4 regions of the Oerskovia paurometabola genome follow, and region 2 is predicted to be linked to each of the others. Evidence: predicted binding sites of a transcription regulator. Region 2 holds the regulator's gene; each other region holds the start of a gene.
The links. The regulator Rex, encoded in region 2, represses fermentation and respiration genes when NADH is low (regulators of the CRP and FNR family bind a similar motif). The targets are predictions, from matches to a motif close to CTTGTGAANNNNTTCACAAG.

Region 1 (3,373 bases), 1.8 Mb from region 2:
CGTGACGCCGGCCGCCTCGAGCGTCGTGTTGACGATCTTGGTGAGCACGGGCACGCACGACCCGCACACGGTCCCTGCCTTGGTGCACGCCTTGACCTCGCCCAGGCTCGTGCAGCCGTGCTCGGTCACCGCCCCGCGGACCGTCCCGGCGGTGACGTTCGCGCACGAGCAGACCACGACGTCGTCGGGCAGGTCGCCGCCGAGCGCCGGGGCGCCGCCCTCCGGGGCGAGGAACGCCGACGGGTCGGCGCCCAGCGAACGCCCCAGCAGGGGGCGCAGCGACGAGTAGAGGGCCGCGTCGCCCACGAACACGCCGCCGAGCAGGGTCCGTGCGTCGTCCGAGACGACGAGCTTGCGGTAGGTCCGCGCGACCGGGTCGGCGAACGTGACCTCGAGCGCGCCGGGCGTCAGCCCGAACACGTCGCCGAAGCTCGCCGCCTCGATGTCGACGCCCTTGAGCTTGGTCCCCTCGGGCGCCGGGGAGTAGGTCGCGCTGCCGCCGAGCAGCCGGTCGACGACGACGTCGGCCATGGCGTTGCCCGGTGCGACCAGGCCCACGCACTGGTCCTCGAACGACGCGCACTCCCCGATGGCCCACACGGCGGGGTCCGAGGTGTGGCACGCCGCACCGACGACGACGCCGCCGCGCTCGCCGATCGCGAGGCCCGCCTCGCGCGCGACGCGGTCCCGGGGCCGGATGCCGGTCGAGAAGATCACGACGTCGGCGGGGATCCGCGACCCGTCCGACAGGTCCATACCGCCCACCGCGCCGTCGCCCGCGGCCGAGAGCCCCGTGGCGCCGGTCGAGGTACGGACGTCGATGCCGCGGTCGGTCACGAGCACGCGCAGCGCCTCGCCGCCCGCGTCGTCGAGCTGGACGCTCATGAGGCGGTCGGCGAACTCCACGACGGTCGCGGCCGCGCCGAGGGTCTGGAGCGCGGCCGCGGCCTCGAGCCCCAGCACGCCTCCCCCGACGACGACGCCGTGCAGCGGACGCCCCAGGCGTGCGGTGCGCAGCCCGACGTACTCGCGCAGCCCCTCCAGGTCGGCCAGGGTGCGATAGCTGAACACGCCCGGCAGGTCGGTGCCCTCGGTGCGCGGGGTCCAGGCCCAGGAGCCCGTGGCCAGGACCAGGTGGTCGTAGGCGAGCACGCGCCCGGACCTCGTCGTGACGGTCTGCGTCTCGCGGTCCACTGCCGCGACCGCGTCGCCCGTGACCAGCTCGGTGCGCGAGTCGTCCCAGACCGAGGGCTCCATCGTCAGGTCGTCCGCCGAGCGGCCCGTGAAGTACTCGGACAGGTGCACGCGGTCGTACGGGGCACGGTCCTCGTCCCCGACGACGGACACGTGCCACGCCCCCTCGGGAGAGCGTGCGATCATCTGGCTCACGAACCGGTGGGCGACCATGCCGGCGCCGACCACCACGACGCGGCCGGGGGTGGGAGTGCTCATGTGGGGGGCCTCACGAGAAGGGTCGGGCGCGGACGGGGCGAGTCGGGTCGCGGGGGGCGGGTGCGACCGTCGTGACCATCCTGGCGCATAGATACGAGGTTTCTGGTCAAAACACCAGATCAGCGCGTCGCGAGGACCTAGGACGCGACGTCCAGGGACCTTGGTCCCGAAAAAGTGTGACGCACGACCGTGACGGACGGCACAGCATGTGCACTCCTTCACAAGCGTAAAATCGAGCGGTGGCGACTAAGAAGACAACGGGTCAGAACACCATCGACGTAGCCCTCATCGGCGGCGGCATCATGAGTGCGACCCTCGGCGCCCTCCTGAAGCTCCTCGAGCCCACGTGGACCATCAAGGTCTTCGAGCGCCTCGACGCGGTAGCCCAGGAGTCCTCCAACCCGTGGAACAACGCTGGCACCGGCCACGCTGCGCTCTGCGAGCTGAACTACACCCCCGAGAAGGCCGACGGGACCATCGAGATCTCCAAGGCGGTCACGATCAACGAGCAGTTCGAGGTGTCGCGCGAGTTCTGGCACCACCTGCTCACCGGGGGCCACCTGCCCGAGCCCGCGAGCTTCATCAGCCACACCCCGCACATGACGTTCGTGCGCGGCGCGGCCAACGTGGACTACCTCAAGCGCCGCTTCACCGCGCTGAGCGCCCACCCGCTGTTCAGCGAGCTCGAGTTCACCGACGACCCCGCGGTCATCGCGCAGTGGGCACCCCTGCTGGTCCTCGACCGGGACGGCGACGAGGCCGTCGCCGCGACCCGTGCGACGAGCGGCACGGACGTCGACTTCGGCGCGCTCACCTCGCAGCTCTTCGACTTCCTCACGGCCCACGACGTCGAGCTCAACCTCCAGCACGAGGTCAACCGCCTCAAGAAGCGCAAGGACGGCACCTGGGACGTCACCGTCAAGGACGTGTCCTGGAACGCCAAGCAGGGGCCGCGCACCGTCAACGCCCGCTTCGTGTTCGTCGGCGCGGGCGGCGGCGCCCTGCCGCTGCTGCAGAAGGCCGGGATCAAGGAGGCCAAGGGCTACGGCGGCTTCCCCATCAGCGGCGAGTTCCTGCGCACCGACAACCCGGAGATCGTCGCCCAGCACCAGGCCAAGGTGTACGGCAAGGCCGACGTCGGCTCGCCGCCCATGTCCGTCCCGCACCTCGACACGCGCGTGGTCGACGGCAAGACGTACCTGATGTTCGGCCCCTACGCCGGGTTCAGCCCCAAGTACCTCAAGAAGGGGTCGCTGCTCGACCTCTTCACCTCGCTGCGGACCCACAACATCGGGTCCATGCTCGGCGCAGGCCTCAAGAACATCGACCTCACGCAGTACCTGGTCGGTCAGCTCGTCGCGAGCCCCGAGGCCAAGTTCACGGCGCTCCAGGCCTTCATGCCCACGGCTCACCCCAAGGACTGGGAGAAGATCACCGCGGGCCAGCGCGTGCAGGTCATCAAGAAGGACCCCGCCAAGGGCGGTGTGCTCGAGTTCGGCACCGAGGTCATCGCGGCCGCGGACGGCTCGATCGCCGGCCTGCTCGGCGCCTCGCCGGGCGCCTCGACCGCGGTGCCCGCGATGATCGACGTGCTCGAGCGCTGCTTCCCGCAGCAGTTCGCCACGTGGCGCCCCGCGCTCGGGGCCATGATCCCGAGCCTCGGCCAGGCCACGTGGGAGGCGACCGAGCTCGACTCGCTCTCCGCCTCCGCGGGGCCCTCGGAGGAGGCGGTCGGCGCCCGCTGACCCCGTCCCCGCAACGCACCGGCGCCCCGGTCTCCTTCGTGGAGACCGGGGCGTCGTGCTGTGCGAGGCCCTCGTGCCGCGCGGGGCACCGTAGCCTCCGGCCCAGCGGATGGGCGGCGCCTACTGCCGCGCCTGTGCGAGCACGTCGGCGACGGCGTTCCAGAGGTCGACACGGG
Region 2 (3,373 bases):
GCTCCGAGAGGTGGTACCCGGGGATTCGACCGTAGAGGATGCCGTCCGGGTTGAAGACTTCACCGTGACGCATGAGGTGGACCGTGGTTGCGACCATGGGGACCAGTGTCCCAAAGTTCTGCCCGCACGGTGCACGCAGGCGGCGTGCTCCCGGACACAGCGCCCGCGCGCCCGAGCCCGTGCGCCTAGCGCGGCTCGGGCTCCTCCGCGAGGCGGCAGGCCTCGGCGATCGCCGCCATGGCCTCGCCGAGGTTGCGGAGCTGCTCGGGGGTCAGGACGTCGACCATGAAGCGGCGCACCGCACGGACGTGCCCCGGCGCCGAGGCGACGAGCTCGGCGTACCCCGCGTCGGTCATGACGCAGTTCACCCCGCGACGGTCGGTCTCGCTCGCGGAGCGGCGGACGAGGCCGCGCTGCTCCATGCGGTGCACGGTGTGCGTGACGCGGGACCGGGACCGGGCGAGCCCGTCGGCCAGTGCGGACATGCGCATGGTGTGGTCGCCGGCCTCCGAGAGCCGTACGAGCAGCTCGTACTCGCCGAGCGTGAGGGCCGAGTGCTCCTCGTGGTCCCTGCCGAGAGCTTCGACGAACCGCGCCGTGCCGTCGAGGTACTGGCGCCACGAGTGCTGCTGTCCCTCGTCGAGCCAGGGTGCGTCCTGCGGCGCGTCCGCGCGCCTGTCCTGCTGAACCGTCATCTCCGCCTTCATCCGCCACGCCCCCACCGTCCGAACAACCGTCCCAGTCTCCCATCCGAGAACTGGTCCGCCCACCAGGGAATAGAGGGGTGGGGGCTTGCGTTGATGCGTTCGTATGAAGTTGAATCTTCAACTAATGGCGCGTCGGACGGCGCGCCTGACGCATACGCACCACGACTTCCACAGGAGAGCACCCATGGCCACGACCCTTCCCGCCGGACTGACCGCAGGCACCTACGCCATCGACCCCTCGCACTCGCAGGCGACCTTCACGGTCCGCCACGCAGGCATCTCCAAGGTCCGCGGCTCGCTCGCGATCGCCGAGGGCACGCTGAACATCGGCGACGACGTCGAGTCGTCCAACGTCGTCGCGGCGATCGACGCCAAGTCCGTCAACACCGGCGACGCAGGGCGCGACGGCCACCTCCAGTCGGCCGACTTCTGGGACGCCGAGAAGAACCCCACCTGGAACTTCGTCTCGACCGCCGTCGAGGCCGACGACGACGACTTCGTCATCGCGGGCGACCTGACGATCAACGGCGTGACCAAGCCGGTCAAGCTCGAGACCGAGTTCACGGGCACCGCAGTCGACGCCTACGGCAACTCGCGCGCCGGGTTCGAGGCCGAGACCGAGATCTCCCGCAAGGAGTTCGGCCTGACCTGGAACGTGGCCCTCGAGGCCGGTGGCGTGCTCGTCGGCGACAAGATCAAGATCGCGCTCGACCTCTCGGCGATCAAGCAGGCCTGAGCCTCTCGCCCCCGACCGGCCCCCGCGTCCTGACGCGGCCCGGTGTGCCAGGAGCCGGCGACCCGTGACGGGTCGCCGGCTCCTGCGCTGTCCGGACGCCCCTAGGCGCCCTCGCTCTCGGCCCCTCGGCCCTCCTCGCCCCGGCCCCGGTTCGCGAGCGCCCTGGCCTGCGCGTGGAACGCCAGGATCTGCAGCTCGCTCCCGACGTCGACCGACCGCACGATCACGTCCTCGGGAAGCTGGAGCGCGCGCGGTGCGAAGTTCAGGATCTCCCGCACCCCCGCGGCGACGACCCTCTCCGCGACGTCCTGCGCCACGTGCGCCGGGGTCGCCAGGACGACGATCGTCACGTTCTCGCGGGCGAAGACCTCCTCGAGCGCGTCGACGTGCTCGATCACGAGCCCCGCGGCCTCGGTGCCGACGACGTGCGGCGAGGCGTCCAGCAACGCCGCGACCTCGAACCCTCGCGTGCCGTAGCCCGAGTAGTTCGCGAGGGCGTGCCCCAGGGAGCCGATGCCGACGATCGCGATCCGGTGCTCGTCCTCGACCCCCAGCGCGGACGTGATGTACGTCGCGAGCGAGTCGACGACGTATCCCACCCCGCGGGTGCCGTACGACCCCAGGAAGGACAGGTCCTTGCGCAGCTGCGCGGACCCGACGCCCGCGAGCTCCGCGAGCTCGGTCGACGAGGTCGTCTCGACGCCGCGCCCCTCGAGGTCGCGCAGCGCGCGCAGGTACGCGGGGAGGCGCGCCACGGTCGCGCCAGGAATGCCGGTATCACCCAGGGTCTCTGCCACCCGAACCACCCATGCTTCGTCATGTCGTCGTCATCGTTGACGATCTCGCTGTCCTGCTGTCTCGGATCATCCCAGGCTCGGCGCCCGCGGCGGAACGTCAGCCAGTGGCGCGCCCCCGCGAGAGCGCCCGGGCGAGCCTCGCCCGGTCGACCTGCCAGAACCCCTGCTGGACGCCGTCCACGGTCACGACCGGGACGTAGTCACCGTACTGTGCCGCGAGCGCGCCCGACGGGTCGGAGTCCACGTCGACCTCGGTCCAGCCCGCCCCCTGGTCCGCGCACACGGAGCCCACCACCTCGCGGGCCTCCTCGCACAGGTGGCACCCGACGCGGCCGTAGAGCACGACGCGCACGGGCGCGCTCACGACCTGGTCTGCGTCACGTCCGGCGGCGGTCTCAGGAACCTGTCCTGCGGCGGGATCTGCGGGGCTCACGACCTCAGCCTACGCATCTCGGACACCCCCTTCCGCCGACCCCCCGGCGGCCGTGCCCGGTGAACGCCGTCGGCGAGGGTCTGCGAGCGCCGATAGAGTGGACGCCATGCCGACGTCTGCTCCTGGGTCCACCCATCCCACGGCAGCCTTCTTCGACGTCGACAACACGATCATCCGCGGCGCCAGCTCGTTCCACCTCGCCCGCGCGCTGTACCAGCGAGGCTTCTTCTCCACGCCGGACCTCGTGACGTTCGCCCTCCACCAGGCCCGCTACCTCCTCCTCGGCGAGAACAAGCGCCAGATCGACCAGGTGCGCAGCCGGGCCCTGGACCTCGTCGCGGGCCGCTCGGTCGCGGAGGTCGTCGCGATCGGCGAGGAGGTCTACGACCAGGTCCTGTCGCTGCGCATCTTCCCCGGCACCCAGAAGCTCCTCGACGAGCACATCGCGGCCGGCCACCAGGTGTGGCTCGTGTCCGCGACCCCGCTCGAGATCGGGCAGCTCATCGCCCGCCGCCTCGGCGCCACCGGTGCCCTCGGTACGGTCGCCGAGCACGAGGAGGGCCTCTACACGGGTCGGCTCGTGGGCGACATGATGCACGGACGGGCCAAGGCGGCAGGTGTGCGCGAGCTCGCCGAGTTCCACGGGATCGACCTGGCGTCGTCGTACGCCTACGGGGACTCGCTCAACGACGTGACCATG
Region 3 (3,373 bases), 2.1 Mb from region 2:
CCCGCCCGAGTAGCCAGGGGTGAGCGAGACCTCGAAGCCGCCGTAGCCGTAGAGCAGCGTGGGTGCGGCGCCCACGGGAGCGGAGCCGGCGCCCGCCTCGGCGGCGGCACCGGCGGCCTCCGGGCGGACGAGCTCCTCACGCCCGACGACGAAGTACGGGACGCGCGTGCCGTCGTCGGACACGGCGAAGTGCTGGTCGATGACCAGGCCCGCGGCGTCGAAGAAGGTGGGGCTCGACTTGAGCACCTCGGGCTCGGTGCCCGCGCCGACCGTCAGGAGCGAGAGCGTCGAGGGCGTGAGGTAGTCGGTCGTCACGAGCCAGACGTCGTCGCTCTCCTCGGAGTCGACCGCACCCACGACGACCGTGCCGATGGTCGGCAGACCGGGCAGCTCGCTGCGGGTCCACGGTGCGGACAGGTCCTCGGCGCGCGGAGGCGGCGTCAGCACGTGGAGGCGGTTCTTGACGTCCTCCAGGACGTTGACCACGAGATGGTGCGCGGTCCACGTGGCCCCGGCGAGCGACGTCGTGGGCGTGGGCTCGAACAGGACCGTGAAGCCGCGCGCCCCGGCGAGGAAGTCCTCGAAGCGGGTCGCGAGCACCGACCCCGCGAGGTAGGTGGCGCCGCCGACCGTCCAGTCGTCGCGCAGCTCGACGAGCATCCACTCGCGCTTGACGCCGACCTCGGCCGAGCGCGGGACGTCGATCTTGACGAGGTGCTCGTCGGGCGTGCCCGCGTCCTGGACGATGTAGGTCTCGCTGTCGTAGAACGCGATCGAGCGGCCGACGAAGTCGCGCTCGAACCCGGGCGAGTGGGTGCGCCAGCCGAAGATGTACATGTCCTCGGGCTCGCCCTCGTACACGACCGTCGCCTCGGTGACCGGGGTGCCGCGGCGCCAGCGCTTGACGATCCGGGGGTATCCCGAGGGGGTCATCGAGCCCGGCCCGAAGTCCGTGAAGACGTACACCGTGTCGGCGTCGATCCACCCGAGCCCGCCCTTGGACTCCTCGCGGAAGAACCCGCCGTCCTCGGGGGCGACGAACTGCTTGGTGACGAGGTCGAACTCGCGGGTCACGTCGGCGTCGGAGCCGCCGGGCGACAGGTCGACCAGGGCGTGGCGCCACTCGCCGCCGGGGGCGGGACGCAGGACGCTCGCACCGTGCCAGACCCAGCTCTGCCCCTCGGCCTCGCCCAGCGCGTCGAGGTCGAGCACGAGCTCCCACTCGGGGTGCTGGGTGCGGTACGAGTCGAGCGTCGTGCGGCGCCAGACGCCGCGCTCGTGCTGCGCGTCGCGCCAGAAGTTGTAGTAGTGCTCGCCGATCTTCGAGACGTCCGGGATCTTGTCGTCCGAGTCGAGGACCTCGCGGATCGACTGCTCGGTCGCGGCGAACTCGCTCGTGGCCTCGATCGTCGCGGCGGTCTCGGCGTTGCGGCCCTGGACCCAGGTGAGCGCCTCGCGGCCCTCGACCTCCTCGAGCCACAGGTACGGGTCGTGCGGCGTGGTCGGCTGTCCGGTGGGTGGGTCGGTCACGACGTTCTCAGCACTCATGCCAACACACTAGGCGACCGATCCGCGGGACCGGGCATGCATAGATGCCAGGGGAGAGCGGGGGCGGGGGAGGCTCGTCCGAGATCACCATCGAACATCACTTGCATCTATCCGTACCTTGTGAAAGTATTCACAAGCAAGGGAAAGACACCACGCAGACCCGGCCGCTCGGGTCACTGGAGGAGCAACGTGAGCAGCACGAGCAAGGCCCCCGTGAAGGCCCCCGCCGGAGTCACCGAGATCGACGCCCTCGTCGACCGTGGCCTCAAGGCGCTCAAGCAGTACGACGCCTTCACCCAGGAGGACATCGACCGCATCGTGAAGAAGGCGTCCGTCGCGGCGCTCCACGAGCACGGCCGCCTCGCGCAGCTCGCGGTCTCCGAGACCGGGCGCGGCGTCTTCGAGGACAAGGCCACCAAGAACATCTTCGCGTGCGAGCACGTGCCGAACTCGATGGCCAACCTCAAGACGGTCGGCGTCATCGGGCGCGACGAGCTCACGGGCATCGTCGAGATCGCCGAGCCGGTCGGCGTGGTCGCGGGCATCACCCCCGTCACCAACCCGACCTCGACCGCGATCTTCAAGTCGCTCATCGCGCTCAAGACGCGCAACCCCATCATCTTCGCGTTCCACCCCAGCGCCCAGAAGTGCTCGGTCGCCGCAGCCCGCATCGTGCGGGACGCCGCCGTGGCCGAAGGCGCCCCCGAGGACTGCATCCAGTGGGTCGAGCAGCCCTCGCTCGAGGCCACGTCGGCACTCATGAACAACGACGGCGTCTCGCTGATCCTCGCCACGGGCGGCAACGCCATGGTCCGTGCCGCCTACTCGGCGGGCAAGCCGGCCCTCGGCGTCGGTGCGGGCAACGTCCCCGCCTACATCGAGAAGACCGCCAAGCTCGGCCGCGCCGTCAACGACGTGGTCCTGTCCAAGGGCTTCGACAACGGCATGGTGTGCGCCTCGGAGCAGGCCGTCATCCTCGACGCCGAGATCTACGACGCGGCTCTCGCCGAGTTCGCCCACATGCACGCCTACCTCGCGAACCCCGAGGAGAAGGCGATGCTCGAGCGCTTCATCTTCGGCGTCGAGGCAGGCGGGGCGAACTGCGCCGGTGCCAAGCTCAACGCCACGATCGTCGGCAAGAGCCCCCAGTGGATCGCGGAGCAGGCAGGATTCTCGGTCCCCGACGACACCTCGATCATCCTCGCGGAGTGCAGCCAGGTCGGCCCCGCCGAGCCCCTGACGCGCGAGAAGCTCAGCCCCGTCCTCGCGGTGCTGCGCGCCGAGTCGACCGACCACGGCATCTCGCTCGCCGAGCAGATGGTCGAGTTCGACGGCCTGGGCCACTCGGGCGCGATCCACACCGAGGACAAGGACATCGCGGAGGAGTTCGGCCAGCGCGTCAAGGCCGTCCGCATCCTGTGGAACCAGCCCTCCGCGCTGGGCGGCATCGGCGACATCTACAACGCGCTGATCCCGTCGCTGACCCTCGGGTGCGGCTCGTACGGGCACAACTCGGTGTCGAACAACGTGTCGGCCGTCAACCTCGTCAACGTCAAGCGGATCGGACGTCGTAACAACAACATGCAGTGGTTCAAGATCCCGCCGAAGACGTACTTCGAGCCGAACTCGATCCAGTACCTGACCCAGATGCCCGACGTCGAGCGCGTCACCATCGTCACGGACAAGGTCATGAGCCAGATCGGGATCGTCGACAAGGTCCTCGACGTCCTGAACCGCCGGCCCAACAAGGTCTCGATCCAGATCATGGACCAGGTCGAGCCCGAGCCCAGCGTCGAGACGGTCGAGAAGGGCGCGGAGATGATGC
Region 4 (3,373 bases), 1.4 Mb from region 2:
CGTACAGGAGGGTCTTGGCGAGGTTGACGCGGGCACCGAAGAACTGCATCTGCTTGCCGACCGCCATGGGCGAGACGCAGCACGCGATCGCGGCGTCGTCACCCCAGGCCGGGCGGATCTGCTCGTCCGACTCGTACTGGACGGCCGAGGTGTCGATCGAGACCTTGGCGCAGAAGTCCTTGAACCCCTGCGGCAGGCGCGGGCTCCAGAAGACGGTCATGTTGGGCTCGGGGGCCGGGCCCAGGTTGTAGAGCGTCTGCAGGAAGCGGAACGAGTTCTTCGTGACGAGCGGCCGACCGTCGTCGCCCATGCCGCCGATGGTCTCGGTGACCCACGTCGGGTCGCCCGAGAACAGGGAGTCGTACTCCGGGGTGCGCAGGAAGCGCACGATCCGCAGCTTGATCACGAAGTCGTCGATGATCTCCTGCGCCTGCTCCTCGGTGATGACACCGTTCGCCAGGTCGCGCTCGAGGTACACGTCGAGGAAGGTCGAGGTGCGGCCCAGCGACATCGCGGCGCCGTTCTGCTCCTTGACCGCGGCGAGGTAGCCGAAGTAGAGCCACTGGACGGCCTCGCGGGCGTTGGTGGCCGGGCCGGAGATGTCGTAGCCGTAGGAGGCGGCCATCGCCTTGAGCTCGCCGAGCGCGCGGATCTGCTCCGCGTGCTCCTCGCGCTCGCGCACGATCTTCTCGCTGAACGGCTGGGTGTCGAGGTCCAGCTTGTCGAGCTTCTTGGCGGCGACGAGCTGGTCGACGCCGTACAGCGCGACGCGGCGGTAGTCACCGATGATGCGGCCGCGGCCGTAGGCGTCGGGCAGGCCCGTGATGATGTGCGAGCTGCGTGCGGCGCGGACGTTGGGCGGGTAGATGTCGAAGACGCCCTGGTTGTGGGTCTTGCGGTACTCGCTGAAGACCTTCTTGAGCTCCTGGTCGACCGGGTAGCCGTAGGTCTCGAGCGCGCCCTCGACCATGCGCCATCCGCCGTTGGGCATGATCGCGCGCTTGAGCGGGGCGTCGGTCTGGAGACCGACGATGACCTCGGCGTCCTTGTCGATGTACCCGGGCGCGTGGGCCGTGATGCCGGCGGGCGTGTGCGGGTCGACGTCGTAGATGCCCTTCTCGCGCTCGGCGGGGAACATCTCGGAGAGCTTGGCCCAGATGCCGGTCGTGCGCTCGGTGGGCCCGGCGAGGAAGGAGTCGTCACCCTCGTACGGGGTGTAGTTGCGCTGGATGAAGTCACGCACGTCGACCGTGTCCTGCCAGGGACCTGCGGTGAAGCCGGCCCATGCGGGGACGGTCGCGTCGTCCTGGCCGCCAGTGGTGCTGCGAGCCTCGGAAATGCTGGTCATATCACTCTCCTCGACGTCCACACCGCGCTGCCTGCGCGGCGGGGGTAAAGACCTTGGTCGACGCGGGAAATCCGTGCCGTCCTGCCGTTCTCCTTCGCCCTTTCAGGCTACGACCTGCAGAGGGTGTCGGCGTGGCAAAGACGCTGTCACCTGGCTCACAGGCCGCGGCGCCGAACCGACGCTCGACGCCTGAAGATTGGCGGAATTCCAACCCTTCTACGCCCTTCAACATGCATCTAAGCGAGATCATTCCATCTTGTGACAGTCTTCACATGACCTTTTCGTGGGAGTCCTTAGACCTCTCGCTCGGGACCAAAGTCCCTTGCGGAACGCCCCCGCCCCCGCACCGTCCTCAGCTCCGCCTCGAATTCCCACCCTACGGGCGCCCGCGCGCCCGCGCACCGACGCAGCCGTCCCCACGGCCGCGGGCGGGAGAACACGTCGAGATGCCGCCCGTCGCCCCCCGGTACTGGGCCCGGGCCGGCGACGAGCGGCATCCTCAGGCGAGCTGTCCGACACGCCTCGATGCCCCTATGCACGAGCCGGACGCCCCACTGCGTGCGAAGAGCCCCCCGCGCGTGTGAGACTGCCTCGATGCGAACCATGGGAGTCGAGGAGGAGTTCCTCCTCGTCGGGCCCGACGGCATCCCCACCGCCGTCGCGACCGAGGTCATCGAATCGTCCGGCACCACCGAGGTCACCGAGGGAGGGCTCGGGGCGTCGGGCGGCTCGCGCCCGGACCGGTCCGGCGGCGCCCCCGGCGGCGACCTCGAGCTCGAGCTCATGGAGGAGCAGCTCGAGACCGGCACGCACCCCTGCGCCGACCTGTCGGACCTCGCCCAGGAGATTCGCGACGGGCGCATCCGGGCCAACAAGGCCGCCGAGCAGCGCGACGCGCGCATCGTGGCCCTCGGCACGTCGCCCGTCCCCGTCTCCCCCACCACGGTCGGAAAGCTCCGCTACCTCGCGGCGCGCGCCGCGTTCGGGCTCACGGCACGCGAACAGCTCACGGGCGGCTGCCACGTCCACGTCGCGGTCTCGTCCGACGCCGAGGGGGTCGCGGTCCTCGACCGCATCGGTCCCTGGCTCGCCCCGCTCCTCGCGCTGAGCGCCAACTCGCCGTACTGGCAGGGCGAGGACAGCGGGTACGCGAGCTTCCGCTCCCAGGTCTGGTCACGATGGCCGACGGCGGGCCCGGCCCCGTCGTTCGGCACGCCCGAGGCGTACCGCGCCACGGTCGACGCCCTGGTCGCCACGGGCACGATCCTCGACACCGCGATGATCTACTTCGACGCCCGGCTGTCCGCGTCCTACCCCACGGTCGAGATCCGCGTCGCGGACGTGTGCCTCGACGCCGACACCGCGACCTTGCTCGCGGCCCTGGCGCGCGGGCTCGTCGAGACCGCGGCGCGCGAGGCCGACGCGGGCGTCTCGGCACCCATGCTGCACCCCGAGCTCCTGCGCACCGCCTCCTGGCGGGCCGGGCGCTCCGGGATCTCCGGCGACCTGGTCTCGCCCCTCACGTGGAAGCCCGCGACCGCGCACGACGTCGTGGGCCAGCTCGTCGCGCACGTGCGCGAAGCCCTCGTCGACGCGGGCGACCTCGACGCCGTGACCGAGCTGCTCGGACGGCTGTGGTCGAACGGCGGCGGCGCCGGACGCCAACGCACGTGGTTCGCGAGCTCGGGCGACCTGCGCGCCGTGGTCGAGCGGGCCGCGGAGGCGACGCTGGCCTGAGGCGCGACGGCCGCTCGGGGGCGCGGCGCCGTCGGGCCTGCACCGGAGCGATCGACGAGGGGCGCGGACCGTGCGGTCCGCGCCCCTCGTCGATCTCCCCGCCGTGCGGAGGTCAGAGCAGCGCGAGCGCCGTGAGCGCGTCGCGCGTGACGTCCTGCGCCGTGAGGCGGTGCGTGGCCTTGACCTGGTCGATCGACATGTGGTCCAGGAAGACCGTGGGCAGGCCCAGCGGGACCACGGGCACCGTGATCCCGGCCTCGACCGCCCGCTGCCCCAGGAGAGAGCCCA

Region 1: mqo (malate dehydrogenase (quinone)) is a predicted target of Rex. The motif match lies at 1,658-1,677, and genes of this name have one in related genera.
Region 3: adhE (bifunctional acetaldehyde-CoA/alcohol dehydrogenase) is a predicted target of Rex. The motif match lies at 1,666-1,685, and genes of this name have one in related genera.
Region 4: pflB (formate C-acetyltransferase) is a predicted target of Rex. The motif match lies at 1,604-1,623, and genes of this name have one in related genera.

What each region holds. Positions count from the first base shown of each region.
Region 1 covers NZ_JAFBBV010000001.1:2,889,761-2,893,133, forward strand. The annotation lists gene nirB (nitrite reductase large subunit NirB) at 1-1,452, opposite strand, end outside; gene mqo (malate dehydrogenase (quinone)) at 1,692-3,197, shown strand; gene JOD48_RS13115 (acyl-CoA thioesterase/BAAT N-terminal domain-containing protein) at 3,318-3,373, opposite strand, start outside.
Region 2 covers NZ_JAFBBV010000001.1:1,120,448-1,123,820, reverse strand. The annotation lists gene JOD48_RS05050 (histidine phosphatase family protein) at 1-97, opposite strand, end outside; gene JOD48_RS05045 (MarR family winged helix-turn-helix transcriptional regulator) at 186-695, opposite strand; gene JOD48_RS05040 (YceI family protein) at 892-1,443, shown strand; gene JOD48_RS05035 (redox-sensing transcriptional repressor Rex) at 1,545-2,240, opposite strand; gene JOD48_RS05030 (glutaredoxin family protein) at 2,338-2,673, opposite strand; gene JOD48_RS05025 (HAD family hydrolase) at 2,780-3,373, shown strand, end outside.
Region 3 covers NZ_JAFBBV010000001.1:3,200,971-3,204,343, reverse strand. The annotation lists gene JOD48_RS14445 (prolyl oligopeptidase family serine peptidase) at 1-1,548, opposite strand, end outside; gene adhE (bifunctional acetaldehyde-CoA/alcohol dehydrogenase) at 1,738-3,373, shown strand, end outside.
Region 4 covers NZ_JAFBBV010000001.1:2,513,658-2,517,030, forward strand. The annotation lists gene pflB (formate C-acetyltransferase) at 1-1,348, opposite strand, end outside; gene JOD48_RS11320 (carboxylate-amine ligase) at 1,943-3,085, shown strand; gene dxs (1-deoxy-D-xylulose-5-phosphate synthase) at 3,198-3,373, opposite strand, start outside.